Archangium violaceum: one gene and its partner. The protein of the gene in region 2 interacts with the protein of the main gene of each other region in a pairwise test. Links are inferred from orthologs where the notes say so. Each region holds a gene or a part of one and is shown on either strand. Other genes may lie near its edges.

What was found. Proteins that work in one complex are often made in the same cells at the same time.
Region 1: the proteins of acpP (region 2) and JQX13_RS37485 interact in binary tests that used the Escherichia coli proteins (3 or more experiments, as listed by UniProt). The link is inferred for Archangium violaceum from one-to-one orthologs.

Annotation. Positions count from the first base shown.
Region 1 is NZ_CP069338.1:8,811,672-8,817,441, forward strand. What follows is about bases 2,605-5,770. They hold JQX13_RS37485 (1-acyl-sn-glycerol-3-phosphate acyltransferase), read right to left. Parts: upstream 5,381-5,770; coding sequence 2,828-5,380; downstream 2,605-2,827. Other genes in these bases: JQX13_RS37480 (Ig-like domain-containing protein), read left to right, coding at 2,605-2,773; argS (arginine--tRNA ligase), read right to left, coding at 5,423-5,770. Outside these bases: JQX13_RS37470 (hypothetical protein), read left to right, coding at 1-1,160; JQX13_RS37475 (cytochrome c3 family protein), read left to right, coding at 1,161-2,336; more of JQX13_RS37480, read left to right, coding at 2,336-2,604. UniProt on the Escherichia coli protein: Catalyzes the transfer of an acyl group from acyl-ACP to glycerol-3-phosphate (G3P) to form lysophosphatidic acid (LPA). This enzyme can utilize either acyl-CoA or acyl-ACP as the fatty acyl donor.
Region 2 is NZ_CP069338.1:8,097,967-8,106,115, reverse strand. Bases 1-2,939 are described here. They hold acpP (acyl carrier protein), read right to left. Parts: upstream 1,622-2,939; coding sequence 1,379-1,621; downstream 1-1,378. Other genes in these bases: fabD (ACP S-malonyltransferase), read right to left, coding at 2,475-2,939; fabG (3-oxoacyl-[acyl-carrier-protein] reductase), read right to left, coding at 1,727-2,473; fabF (beta-ketoacyl-ACP synthase II), read right to left, coding at 41-1,297. Also shown: more of fabD, read right to left, coding at 2,940-3,407; JQX13_RS34660 (beta-ketoacyl-ACP synthase III), read right to left, coding at 3,434-4,417; phosphate acyltransferase PlsX, read right to left, coding at 4,468-5,532; rpmF (50S ribosomal protein L32), read left to right, coding at 5,785-5,973; JQX13_RS34645 (sensor histidine kinase), read left to right, coding at 6,157-6,612; JQX13_RS34640 (hypothetical protein), read left to right, coding at 6,722-7,009; JQX13_RS34635 (ATP-binding protein), read left to right, coding at 7,257-8,149. UniProt on the Escherichia coli protein: Carrier of the growing fatty acid chain in fatty acid biosynthesis.

The DNA of each region.
Region 1 (5,770 bases), 710 kb from region 2 along the record:
TCGCGGACTTCGGGCTGCCGCGCGGCGAGGCCGCGAGGATCGACGGGGTGCGCTCGGAGGACGCGGACCTGCTCCACGCCTTCGTGCGCTACGGGGGCAACGGTCTCGAGGGCCGGTTGGGGCGGCAGGTCTACGTGGACGTGGGGGACATCCTGGCCTTCGATGGCCTGCGGGTGCGCTACATGAGCCCGCTGGGAATCGGCGCCGAGGTGTATGGCGGGCTGTGGGTGAAGGGGGGCGGTTTCCTGTCCTCGTCGGTGTACCAGCCCGATGGGACGCGGGAGAGCGACTCGCGCCGGCTGGAGGAGGGCGTGGCCGGGGCGGATCCGACACTGACGGCCCTGGAGCCGATGTACGGCGGGAAGCTGCTGCTGGAGGGCCCGGGCTCCCTGTCGGGCCTGTCCGCCGCGCTGGGCTACCGCCGGGCGCTGGTGGAGGGGCAGACGGACCTCGAGCGCGCGACGGCGGAGGTGCGGTACGGGCAGGGGCCGGGGGTGAGCGCGCTGGCGGGGGTGGACTTCGATCTGTTGCGGATGGGGCTCGCGCAGGCTCGCGCCCAGGTGCGGTGGGACGGGGAGCGGCTGGCGGTGAGCGGCGAGGCGCTGAGGGTGTCTCCGGTCTTCTCCGCGGACTCCATCTGGTACTGGTTCGCCTTCGCGCCCAGGGACGAGGCGCGGGTGCGCGTGGACTACTTCCCGCGGGGCCCGCTGCGCTACTACGTGCAGGGTGTGGGGAGCCTGTACCACACGGCGCTCAACAGCGAGTCCGATGTGGCGAAGAGGGCGGAGGATCCTGGAGGACCTCCGTCCTACACGGCGGGCGGCTCGGCGGGCGCGGCGTTTCAGCGGGGCCGCCTACGCTCGGCGCTGGACGTGTCGTACCGGCGGGGCTTCGGGGGCTCGCAGTTCTGGGCGGATCTCACGGCCGGCTACGGCTTCGGGGACGGGCGCTTCACCCTGGACGGGCGGCTCTCCGTGGCGAGCATCGACGATGGCTTCAACCCGCTGCTGGCGGGCAACTTCCTCGGCGCGCAGGTGTGGGCCAGCCACATGCTGACCCGGGCCGCGCGCGTGTCCCTGGTGCTCGAGCAGAACGTGAACGCGTACACGCGCTGGGACTCCAAGGTGTTCTTCCTCTTCGATCTGAAGGCGAGTCTGTAGATGGAGCGCCCGTACCGTACAGCCCTGGGCCTCGTGGCCCTGTCCCTCGTGGTGGCGGGAGTCGCCTGGGCGGCCACGGCTCGCGAGCGCAGCCTCGCCATCTACCCGGCTCAGCACATTCCCCTGAAGTTCGACCACGCGCGGCACCTGGCGGCGGGCGCCGAGTGCGTCAGCTGCCACGAGGACGTCCGGGCGAGTGGCTCGGCGAAGGATCGCAACCTCCCGGGTCACGAGGAGTGCGAGACCTGTCACGACATCGAGGCGGCGAAGAAGGGGGCGAAGACGGACCCACCCTCGGGCTGCAACACGTGCCACCCGGGGTTCGATCCCACGGTGCGCCTGGCGCCGCTGAAGGTGGACCTGCCGCCGGCCAACCTGCGCTTCGACCACAAGGTGCACGTGGACAAGAAGGTGGAGTGCGCGACATGCCATGGCGACATGAAGGACGTGCGGCTCGCCACGCGGCAGCAGCTCCCGAAGATGGCCACCTGTTTCGAGTGCCACAACGGCAACGTGGCCTCGAAGGAGTGCCGCACCTGCCATCTGACGGAGCCCTCGGGGCGGTTGCAGCTCACGTTCCCCTCGGGTGTGCTGCGGCCGATGCAGGGGGATCCGCTGGGGCTGGACCATGGGCCCCGCTACGAGTTCAACCACGGCAGCCGAGCGTCGGTGGATCGGCAGACGTGCATGTCGTGCCACGCCGAGAGCTACTGCCAGTCGTGCCATGACGCGCTCCAGAAGCCGCTGTCGGTGCACCCCAACGACTACATCACCCTGCACCCGGCACAGGCGCGGCAGGACTCCTCGCGCTGCTCGAGCTGTCACCGGACGCAGTCCTTCTGCGCGGCGTGTCACGAGCGCACCGGGGTGGGCATGGACGCGGACCGCTCGCTGCGCGCGCGCAACGTGAAGGTGCACCCGGACTACAGCGCGTGGGTCGAGGTGCCCGGGCCCCAGCACCACGGCGTCGCGGCCTCGCGTGACATCCAGCAGTGCGTGTCCTGCCACCGGGAGGAGTCGTGCATGAGCTGCCACTCGGAGCGCTCGGTGCGGCGGCAGGTGAACCCCCATCCGGACGGCTTCGCGGCGGCGTGCAAGCGGTTGGCGGCGGCAAACGATCGGGCTTGCGTCAAGTGCCACACCCAGGCGAGCCTCGAGCAGAGGGGGTGCCGTTGATGCGCCGGTTGTTGCTCGTGGGGCTGCTGGGGTGTGCCGCGTGTCTGGAGCCGGGGGATCCATTCCTCGCCGAGCGCGATACGGATCCGCCCGACGTGGTGTCCACCGAGCCGAGCGCCGGAGGCACGCTGCCCCTGAGTGGCCAGCTGGAGGTCCTCTTCTCCGAGACGATGGACGTGCGCACGCTGCGCCCGGGCATCGCGGTCTTCGAGGGCAGGGCGGAGCTCCCCCTGGTGCTGACGGTGCCGCCCGCCTCGGACGCGGACGAGAACCTCGAGCGCGGGGACGTGCCGTACACCGTGACGGTGAGCGCGGCGGAGGCGGGGGCCTTCAAGCCGGGCACCGCGTACACGCTGGTGCTGCGCACCTCGCTGACGGACTACGAGGGCAACCCGCTCAGGCAAGAGGTTCGGGTGCCCTTCCGTACGGCGCCCTGAGCCGGAGTCCGGGCCACACGGGTGCCCCTCTCCCGGGGGAGAGGGGAGCGGGGCTCAGCCCTGGTGACGCAGGTAGCGGCGGATCTCCTCGGTGAACTGCCGGGTCGCCGCCACGTCGGGGGCCGCGGGTCCCAGCTTCAGCTTCTTGTCCTCCTCCACGAGGTAGCGCTGGTCCAGCATGTAGGCCACCGCGTTCTCCAGCGTCACCTTGGCCAGGGACTCGGCCGCGGTGATGCGCCCCGAGTGGTACTCGGCGCGTCCCACCTCCAGCGCCTGCTTCACGAAGGACTTGCGATCCTGCACCGTGCCGGCCGCCACCTCCGGCAGCGTCTGGGCGGCGATCAGGTACGCCTCCAGGTAGTCGCGCAGCAGATCCGCCAGGAACTCCAGCTCCGGACGGGCATGGGGCTCTGGCGCCACGCTCAGGGTGTCGCCCTGGTGCAGCACCAGTCCCATCCGCACCAGCCGCTCCACCATCTCCGAGAAGATGGTGTCGAAGCTCGCGCCCACCCGGTAGATGAACTCCACCTTGAAGAGGCGTGAGAGCCACAGCGCACGGGCCTTCACCTCGTCGAACGGTGCCGGAGCCCCCACCAGCAGCGCATTGGCCACGAGGCCGCGCGCCGCCACCAGGTTCATCAGCGTGTTCTTGTAGAAGGACATCTCTCCGCGGCGGTGGTCCTCGGCCTGGTAGATGACCTCGCCGTGCGCCTTCTGTGTGCGCACCATGCCGTCCGAGCAGAAGGTGCGCATGGCGTCCTGGATGGCCCCCATCGCCTCCGGGTTGCTCGGCGAGTTCTTCAGCAGGGTGGACAGCGGGGCCTTCTCCTCCTCGGCGACGCGGCGCAGGATGTTGATGCGATCCGTGAGCTCGCGGCTCGTCATGCCGCGCCGGCGGTGGGACAGCAGGGCCCCGCTCAGCAGGGCGTGGGGCGTCACCGTCGACACCTTGCTGATGCCGTACATCACCCGGTTGCCCAGGGCGCGCACCAGGCCCTTCTTCTGATCATCCGTGATGGGCTGGGCCGGATCGAGCCCGCGGCTCTTCATCAGCGCCACCAGCGACAGGGGCTCGTCGAAGGTGAGGTGGATGCGGCCGTAGCGCGCCGCGAGCACCTTGGGCGTGCTCAGCAGTGCCTTGATGTCCTCGGGCTTCTTCTCGCCGCCGGCCAGCTCCTTCGAGTAGCTGCTCGACTCCACGACCTTCTCGTAGTCGATGGACACGGGCACGAAGATGAGATCGTTGCGCGCGCCCTCGAGCACGGACTCCACCTGCCAGGTGAACATGCCCAGCTTGGGCTGCAGCAGCTTGCCGGTGCGCGAGCGCCCGCCCTCGGGGAAGAACTCCTGGTGCACGCCGTCGTGGACGAGCTTCTTCACGTAGGCCTTGAAGGTCGCGGCGTACACCTTGTCGTCCTTGAAGGAGCGCCGCAGGAAGAAGGCGCCGCAGCGGCGCAGCAGGGGGCCCAGGGGCCAGAAGGACAGGTTGGCGCCGGCGGCCACCAGGGGGACCGCGTAGCCGCGGTTCCACAGCACCCAGCTCATCACCAGGTAGTCCACGTGGCTCTTGTGCGAGGGGCACAGCACCAGCGGGGCCTTGCTGGCCGCCTTCAGGGCGCGGTTGAGCCCGGCCTCGTCCACCTCGATGCCGTCGTAGATGCGGTTGAACACCCACCCCAGCACGGGCGAGACGAAGGCCAGCGTCGTGGGGCTGGCCCTGGCGGCGATGGCCTGCAGGTTGCGCCGGGCCTGGCGCAGCACGCTCTCGGGCCGGCGGTTGCTCTCGGTGGCCACCGTGTCCAGCGCCTTGCGCAGCGTGCGGTCGCGCAGCGTCTCCTCGATGATGCGCTCGGGCGGCTTCACCGGCGGCCCGAAGACGGCGCGCGTCTCGCGGGCCAGGTGGTGGTTGAGGGCGCTGCGCACCTTGCGCGCGATGACCTCGTCCGAGTCCTGCGGGTTCTCCTCGATGAAGCGCTTGAGATCGATGGGCTCGCCCACGCGGAACTGCGCGCGGCGGTAGTTGCGGAAGAAGGCCACCATCGAGTGCAGGAAGCCCGGGGCGTCGGGGCTGCCGAAGACGTGATCCAGCACGGTCGGCTTGACGCGCGAGGTGCGCTTCTCCCAGACGAAGAGCTCCGGCACCAGGTAGACGGTCTTGTCCCCCTTGCGCGCCATGGAGACGAGGGAGGGGAAGGGGTTCTCCTCGATGTCCTTGCCCGAGGCGCTCAGGAGGGCCGTCTTCTTGAGGAAGATGAGGCCGCTGCCGCCCTGGCGCCGGGCGTAGGTGAAGCGCACGTCGAAGTCACCCCGCTGCGCCGTCTTGCGGAACGGGCGGGTGAACCAGGGGCGCAGGTTCACCACGGCCCGCACGGGGGGCAGGGCCCGGCGCACCATGGCCCAGGTCAGGTAGAGGAAGTTGATCCACGCCGTGGAGCGCATGACGTGCACCACGAACCCCTTGGCGTGGAGCGAGCGCAATTCGTCCTCGGCCTCGGCGGGGAAGCGCACCCCGTCGAAGTAGCGCTGCCCCAGCACCCGGGAGATGGGGCCGAACTCTTCCTTCAATGCCTCGCTGTGATTCGCAGCTTGAAGCAATGCGGTGTCCATGTGTTGCCCCCCTTTATCCACAAGAGCCTCGTCCAACCTCGTCTACATGTTCTCGGGAGTGGCGATACCCAGTAGCGCGAGTCCCGCCGCCAGGGCCACCCGCGTCGCGTCCGTCAGCGCGAGCCGCGCCGCCTTCAGGGGCTCGTTGCCCTCGAGGATGACGCGCTTGGTGCGATCCTGGTTGCCCAGCGTGTAGTAGCGGCTGAACTCCGCGGCCAGCTCCAGCAGCCACCGGGCGATGAAGCTCGGCTCGGCCTGATCCGCCGCCTCCTGCACCACCACGGGCAGCCGGGCGATGACGCGCAGCACGGCCTGCTCCTCCGGCAGGGTGAGCAGCGACGCGTCATACGAGGCCGGCGCCCCGCCGCCGCGGCGCAGGATGTTGCAGGT
Region 2 (8,149 bases):
CGGACACGGGCACGACTCCCGGTCCGCCCTGCACCCGGTACTACTTGAAGCGCTTGAACAGCAGCACCGCGTTGGTGCCGCCGAAGCCGAACGAGTTGCTCATCACCGCGTCCACGCGCTGCTCACGCGCCTGGTTCGGCACGTAGTCCAGATCGCAGTCCGGATCCGGCGTGGTGTAGTTGATGGTCGGCGCGATCACGCCCCGCTGCAGCGTCAGCACGCTGATCACCGCCTCCGCTCCACCGGCCGCGCCCAGCATGTGGCCCGTCATGGACTTGGTGGACGACACCGCCAGCTTCCGGGCGTGGTCCCCGAAGACGGTCTTGATGGCCTTCGTCTCGTTGGCGTCGTTGAACGGTGTCGAGGTGCCGTGCGCGTTGATGTAGCCCACGTCCTCCGGGTTCATCCCCGCCGACTGCAGCGCCAGGCGCATGCAGCGCGCCGCGCCCTCACCCTCGGGGGCCGGCTGCGTCACGTGGTGCGCGTCCGAGTTGGCGCCGTAGCCCACCAGCTCCGCCAGGATGTTGGCGCCGCGCTTCTTCGCGTGCTCCAGCTCCTCGAGCACGATGATGCCCGCGCCCTCGCCCATCACGAAGCCGTCGCGATCCTTGTCGAACGGGCGGCTGGCCGTGGCCGGATCCTCGTTGCGGCTGGACAACGCCTTCATCACCGAGAAGCCACCCATGCCCAGCGGGGTGATCGCCGCCTCGGAGCCGCCCGCGATGACCGCGTCCGTCTCACCCAGGCGGATGGACTTCCACGCCTCGCCAATGGCGTGCGCGCTCGTGGCACAGGCCGACACCGGCGCCCAGTTGGGCCCCTTGCAGCCGTAGCGCATGGAGACCAGGCCCGGCGCCATGTTGATGATCATCTGGATGATGAAGAAGGGCGAGAGCCGATCGAACCCCTTCTCCAGGCCCTTGCGGTGCTGCTCCTCCAGCGAGGAGATGCCACCGATGCCGGAGCCGATGATGACGCCCACCTTCTCGGGCGTGTAGCCGTGAGGCGCATCCGGCCCGATGGGCAGACCGCTCTCCTTCACGGCCATCTCGGCCGCGGCGAGCGCGAACTGCGAGAACAGGTCCATCCGGCGCACTTCGCGCTTGTCGATGAACTGCTCCGGCTGGAAGTCCTTCACCTCGCCTGCGAAGCGGGTGTCGATCTTCCCCGTATCGAAGCGGGTGATGGGCGCGATGCCAGACTTGCCGGCGAGCATCGCCTGCCAGTTCTTCTCGGTGCCGGTTCCCAGTGCCGTGATGATTCCGGTCCCGGTGACGACGACTCGTCGGTTTGACACGTGACTCTCCACTCAATTCGCGCTGCTGCTGCCATGGAACGCTGGGCGGGGGACCAGCGCTCCCGGCCCTACAGGTGATGCCTACTTCTTGTGCGTGTTGATGTAGTTGATGGCATCGCCGACGGTCTTGATGTTCTCGGCCTCCTCGTCGGGAATCTCGACCTCGAACTCCTCCTCCATCGCCATCACCAACTCCACGATGTCGAGGCTGTCAGCGCCCAGGTCCTCGATGAAGGAGGACTCCGGCTTGATCTCCTCCTCGCCCACGCCCAGCTGGTCGGCGATGATGTTCTTGACCTTGGCCTCGATAGCAGAAGTCGACATAGGTATTGAACCCTCCAGGAACCACGTAGCGGTCCGGCATACTCCCCGGAACCTTGTAAAGACCGGCGCGGTATACTCCACGCCCGGCGCCGATCCAACCCTTGGCTACATGTACATGCCGCCATTCACCTTGAGGACCTCTCCGGTGATGTATGCGGCGGTGTCGCTGGCGAGGAAGAGGACGGCGTTGGCCACGTCCTCGGGGGAGCCCAGGCGGCCCAGGGGGATGGCGGCCAGCATCTTCTCCCGCGTCTCGCCCTCCAGGTGGGAGGTCATGTCCGTGCCGATGAAGCCCGGGGAGACGGCGTTCACCCGGATGTTGCGGCTGGCCAGCTCGCGGGCCACGGACTTCGTCAAGCCGATGAGGCCCGCTTTGGACGCCGAGTAGGCGGCCTGTCCACCATTGCCCATTTCCCCCACCACGGAGGTCAGGTTGATGATGGCCCCGCCCTTCTGCTTCATCATCGGCCGGCTGGCCGCGCGGATGAGGGCGAAGGCGCCCTTGAGGTTGGTGTCCAGCTGCTTGTCCCAGTCCTCGTCCTTCACGCGCATGACCAGGCCATCGACGGCCACGCCCGCGTTGTTGACGAGCACATCCAGGCGGCCGTGCGTCTTCACCACGCTCTCCACGGCGCTGGCGCAGGCGGCGCTGTCCGCCACGTCGAAGCGGATCGCCTCGCCCTTGGCCCCGGCCGACTGGATGAGCCCCAGGGTCTCCTGGGCCGCGGCCTCGTTACCCGCGTAGCTGATGATCACCGTCGCGCCCTGCTTCGCGAAGGCCACGGCGATGGAGCGGCCGATACCCCGCGAGCCGCCCGTCACCAACACCACCTTGTCCTTGAACGAGCTCATCTCACGCTCCCAGTGCCGCGAGGGCCTTCTCGAGGCTCGCGGAGTCTTCCACGTTGAACGACTCGATGTCCTTGGTGGTGCGCTTGTTGAGCCCGCTCAGCACCTTGCCGGGGCCCAGTTCGAAGACGCGCGTCACCCCCTGCGCCTGGAGGGCCTGGATGGTCTCCACCCAGCGCACCGAGGAGCTCACCTGCTCCAGCAGCAGCGGCACCACGCGGGCCGCGTCGCTGTTGGGCGCCGCCTCCACGTTCGTCACCACGGGGACGGACGGAGCGGACACCTTCACCTTGCCCAGCACCTCGGCCAGCCGGGGCTTCACCGGCTCCATCAGCGCGCAGTGGAAGGGAGCGGATACCGGCAAGAGCTTCGCCTTGCCCCCCAGCTCCTTGGCCTTGGCGATGGCACGCTCCACCGCCTGCACATGGCCGGCGATGACCGTCTGCTCCGGCGAGTTGTAGTTGGCGGGCGACACCACCTGGCCCTCGGCGGCCACGTCGCACGCCTGCTTCACCTTGGAGGGCTCCAGGCCCAACACCGCGGCCATGGCGCCCACGCCCTCGGGCACCGCCTCCTGCATGAAGGTGCCGCGGGCCCGCACCGCCCGGACCGCGTCCGCCAGCGACAGCGCGCCCGCCGCCACCAGCGCCGAATACTCACCCAGCGAGTGCCCCGCCACGAAGGCCGGCGCCGGCGCGCGCTTGGAGAAGACGGCGTGCGCCGCCACGGACACCATGAGGATGGCCGGCTGCGTGTTGGCCGTCAGCTTCAGCGCCGACTCGGGCCCCTCGAACAGCGTCTGGGAGAACTTCTCGCCCAGCGCCTCGTCGGCCGCCTCGAAGATGGCCCGGGCCTCGGGGAACTTCTCGTACAGGTCCTTCCCCATGCCGACAGCCTGACTGCCCTGTCCGGGGAAGACGAACGCGATCTTCGACATGCTTCCTGCTCCCTCCCTGAAGGACACTACCAGCGCATCACCGCGCTGCCCCACGTCATCCCCGCGCCAATGGCCATCATCGCCACCACGTCGCCCTGCTTCAGCCGGCCCGCCCGGTTGGCCTCGTCCAGCGTCATGGGCAGGGACGCGGAGGACGTATTGCCGTATTCGTGCAGGTTGAGCCAACACTTATCGACGGGCAGTTCCAGCCGCTGTAGCACGGCTTCGAGGATGCGGATGTTGGCCTGATGTGAAATCACATGGTCCACGTCCCGCACGTGCAGCCCGTTCGCCTTCAGGGCCGTGTGCGTCGAGTCCGCCAGCGCGCGCACCGCGAACTTGAAGACCTCGCGGCCGTTCATGTGCAGCGTGTGCAGCTTCTCCTTCAGCATCTCCTCGCAGGGCGGCCTGCTCGTGCCTCCGCCCGGAATGCAGAGGATCTCCGCGAAGGAGCCATCCGTGTACAGGTGCGTGGAGAGCAGCCCGCGCTCCGCGTCGTCGGTGGGGGCGATCACCATGGCACCCGCCGCGTCCCCGAAGAGCACGCAGGTGTTGCGGTCCTCCCAGTTGACGGTGCGGCTGAGCATCTCCGCGCCGATGACGAGCGCGCGCTTCACCTGGCCGGTACGGATGAACTGGTCCGCCACGGTGAGGGCATAGAGCGAGCCGGAGCACGCCGCCGACACATCGAAGGCGAAGGCGTTCTTCGCACCCAGCTTGGCCTGCACCACCGCGGCGCAAGAGGGCATGGGCATGTCCGGCGTCACTGTGCCCACCACGATGAGCCCCAGTTCCTCCGGCCGGACTCCCGCCATCTCCAGCGCGCGCCGGGCCGCCTGCACGGCCATGTCGCTGGTCGTCTCTCCGGGCGCCGCCACCCGACGCTTGCGGATACCGGTACGCTCGGTGATCCACTCGTCCGTCGTGTCGACGATCTTTTCGAGGTCGGCGTTGGTCAGGACCTTCTCCGGTGCGTACGAGCCGGTTCCGATGATCTGCGTTCGTGCCAAGGTTGCTCCCGAGTGGGTATCTCGGGACACGAACGCCTCGGGCGCGCTCTCTAATCGGAAAGGGCCTCCTCTGTCGCCCCCTTTCCCCGTTGCTTTGCAGGGAGCCAGACGGCGGATTGTGCGATGCACCGCGTCAACTCGGCGCTCAACCCCGCCTGGGCCATCTGCAGGGCGGCTTCCAGGGCCTGCTGCAACGCCCGAGGTGAGCTGCGGCCATGGGCCACGATGCCCACGCCCTCGATACCGAGCAGCGGCGCTCCGCCGTACTCCGCGTAATCCACCATCTTCTTCAGGCCGGTGAAGGTGGGCTTGAGCAGCAGCGCCCCCAGTTTCTCCGGCAGGCCTCCACGCCTTTCGATGGCCGAGCGCAACAGACCCGTGACGGCCGCCGCCACGCCCTCGGATGTCTTGAGGACGACATTTCCCGTGAAGCCGTCGGTGACCACCACCTCCACATCCCCGGAAAAGAGGTCCTTGCCCTCCACGTAGCCGACGAAGTCCAGGTCCGAGGCGCGCAGCAGCTCGGAGGCCTCGCGGGTGAGGGACGTCCCCTTGGAGGGCTCCTCTCCGTTGGAGAGCACGGCCACCCGCGGACGGGGGATGCCCAGGCGGGCGCGCACGTAGGCCTCGCCCAGCACCGCCCACTGCGCCAGGTGCACGGGCCGGCACTCCACGTTGGCCCCGGCATCCAGCAGCAGGCAGCGCCCTCCCCCCTTGAGGGCCGGCAACAACGTGGCGATCGCCGGACGCTCCACCCCGGGGATGCGGCCCAGCACCAGCAACGCCCCCGCCATCACCGCCCCCGAGTGCCCGGCCGATACCAGCGCCTCCGCCTCGCCCCGGCGCACGAGCTCGAAGCCCACCCGCAGGGAGGAGTCCTTCTTGCGGCGGATGGCGGAGATGGCGTGATCCTCCATCTCCACCACCTCCGAGGCGGGGTGGAGGCGCACGTTGTCCGGGGCCCCACCCGCCCGGGCCAGGGGCTCACGCAAGCGCTCCAGGTCCCCCACGAGCACCACCTCGTGCTCCGGGTGCTCCCGCGCGAACAGAAGGGCCCCCTGCACGGGGGACTCGGGGGCATGGTCACCCCCCATCGCATCCAGGACGAGCCTCATCGCGGGCGCATCCTTCCATGGACGCCCCGGGGTCGGGAGCACGGAGAGCAGGCGGGTGGACACGTCCGGGGTGCGGAGCGTAAGAATGTGACCGGCCCGGCCCCGGTTGGACCAGGGCACGGCGTTCCCCCGCACAGGCGCGTTGACTCACACGCTCCGAGCGGCTAGGGTCCGCCGCCTTCCGAGCTTTTGCCGGTCGGGACCGGTGGGGAAGCCCAGGGGTCCAGGGCCGTGACGATATAGAGGTGAGCCGTGGGTGTTCCCAAGAAGCGTACGTCCAAGATGCGTCGTGACCGCCGCCGGGCGGCCAACAACAACCTGCGCACCGCCGTGCAGGTGATTCAGTGCGGCAACTGCAAGGAGCCGGTGCTCCCGCACCGCGCCTGTGCTGCCTGCGGCTACTACAAGGGCCGTGAGACGGTGCCGGGCGCTCAGGCCTGAAGCACTGACTCCAGCACCGCTGGAAGGCATGAAGGCCGCTCCCTCTCCCGAGGGGCGGCCTTTCTGCTTTGGGGCCGCGCTCCATCCCAGGCCCGGGAGCATCCACTCCTTCCCTGGAGAACCTCATGAGCGCACTGGCCCAACTCCTGGAGGAGCGTCCGCCCGGGCTCCCTACTGGAGGCGGTGATCCACGAGTTCGACGCGCTGCGCGAGGGTCAGCTCGCGTGGCAGGGCCTACTTCGCCTCGCCGCGGCGACCCTGGAGTGTCAGGACGACACGCGCGTCGAATGGGACGCGGACCGCATGGCGCAGGTCCTCACCAACCTGCTCTCCAATGCCGTGCGGTACGCGCATGAAGGGACACGCGTGACGGTGCACTCGAGGCGTCGGGACGACCACATCCTCATCAGCGTCCACAACCAGGGAGACCCCATCGCCGAGGAGGTGCGGCCCCGGCTCTTCCAGCCCATGACCCAGGGCCCTGGCCAGAGGGCTCACGCCGGGCGGAGCATCGGCCTGGGTCTCTTCATCGTGGACCAACTCCTACGGGCCCACGGCGGCACCATCGACGTGAGCTCCACGGCCGAGCAGGGCACGACCTTCACCGCGCGCCTGCCCTTGCGCGCCCAGCCGGGCTGACGCGTCAGCACCATGGGCTGACATGCCAGCCATTGTGTCAGGGGAGCGTCCTTTCGCCGGAAACCCGGCCCGCGGAATCAACTTCAGCCATCACCCCCACCGCAGGGTCATGGTCAAGGTGCCCCTGCTGCACGGCAGTGACGTGCACGGGCTGATGCGCGCCCTCCAGGAGCGCGTGGCGCTGGTGCCCGGCATCCAGGAGCAGCCCGCCCCCTCCGTCAGTGTGGTGGAGTACACCGCGCTCGGGCCCGTGGTGGGCGTCGGCGTGAGCGTCAAGCCCAACCAGGCTGGACCGGCCATGGGGGCCATGCTCCATGCCGTCACGGAGATCCTCACCTCCGCTGGCTACATCGTTCCTCCGCAGGCCGCCCAACAGCTCCTCTCCAAGGCCAGCTGAAACCACTGAACGGCGTCCAACGACTCTCGCGCGGCCAACACGCTCCCGCAGCGAGTACGGAGAAACCGCTAGCGTCGAGTGAGTCCTCTCACAAAACGATGGCGGGTGAATCTTTCAGCCGCATTGCAGCAAAAAGACAGGCATCCCTCCACCCCAATAGAAAATGAAATGATTATCGTCCATACACGGTACAGGGTGTTCGCCCTCGTCCCGGTGGCCGGCCCGGAGATGGGGATGGAGAACCAAGGTGGCCTGGACGGGGTGGAAAGCACGGGTGTTGGGGTTGGCGTGGCTCGAGGGGCCCGAGGGCCAACGCGTGCGGATCGAGCGGCGGGCCGCGACGTTGCTGGCCTACCTGGGACTGGAAGGGCCCTCGGCCAAGGCCTCCCTGACGGGCCTGCTGTGGCCTGACTCGCCGCCCACCACCGCACGCAACAACATGCGCCAGCTGCTGCGCCGTCTGCGGCTGGCGTGTGGTGGCCTGGAGTTGGTACGGGCCGACACCGAGCGCCTGGAGCTCGGCCCCGAGCTGGACCTGGACGTCGCGCGGCTGAAGTCCGCCGCCCTGAGCCACGCGCACTCCCACATCCTCGAGGCCGTGCACCCCGAGGGCGGTGGCCAGCTGCTGTCTGGCTTCGACTTCGATGACTGCCCCGAGCTGGCGCGGTGGCTGGACGGCGCCCGTACCGCCGTGGAGGGCTGGGTGCGCCAGGCGCGCGAGGCGGAGATCGAACGCCACATGGCGCGGGGCGATCTGACGACCGCGCTCATGCAGGCCCAGGCCTGGGTCCAGCAGGAGCCCGAGTCCGAGCAGGCCGGCCGCCACCTCATCCGCCTGCACTACCTCCAGGGGGATCGCGGCGCCGCCCTCGCCGCCTTCGAGCGGCTGCGCACCGCCCTCTCCCGCGAGCTGGACGTCACCCCCATGCCCGACACCCTCGCCCTGGTGCGGCACATCGAGAAGGGCACCCAGCTCCCCCACCCTCCCGCCGCAGCCCCAGCGCTCCCCCTGTCCGTGCTGCGGCCGCCGGTGCTCGCGGGCCGGGCGGCCGCCTGGCGCCAGCTCGAGGAGGGCTGGAACGCCGGCCAGATGTTGTTCATCACCGGAGAGCCCGGCACCGGAAAGTCCCGGCTCGCCGA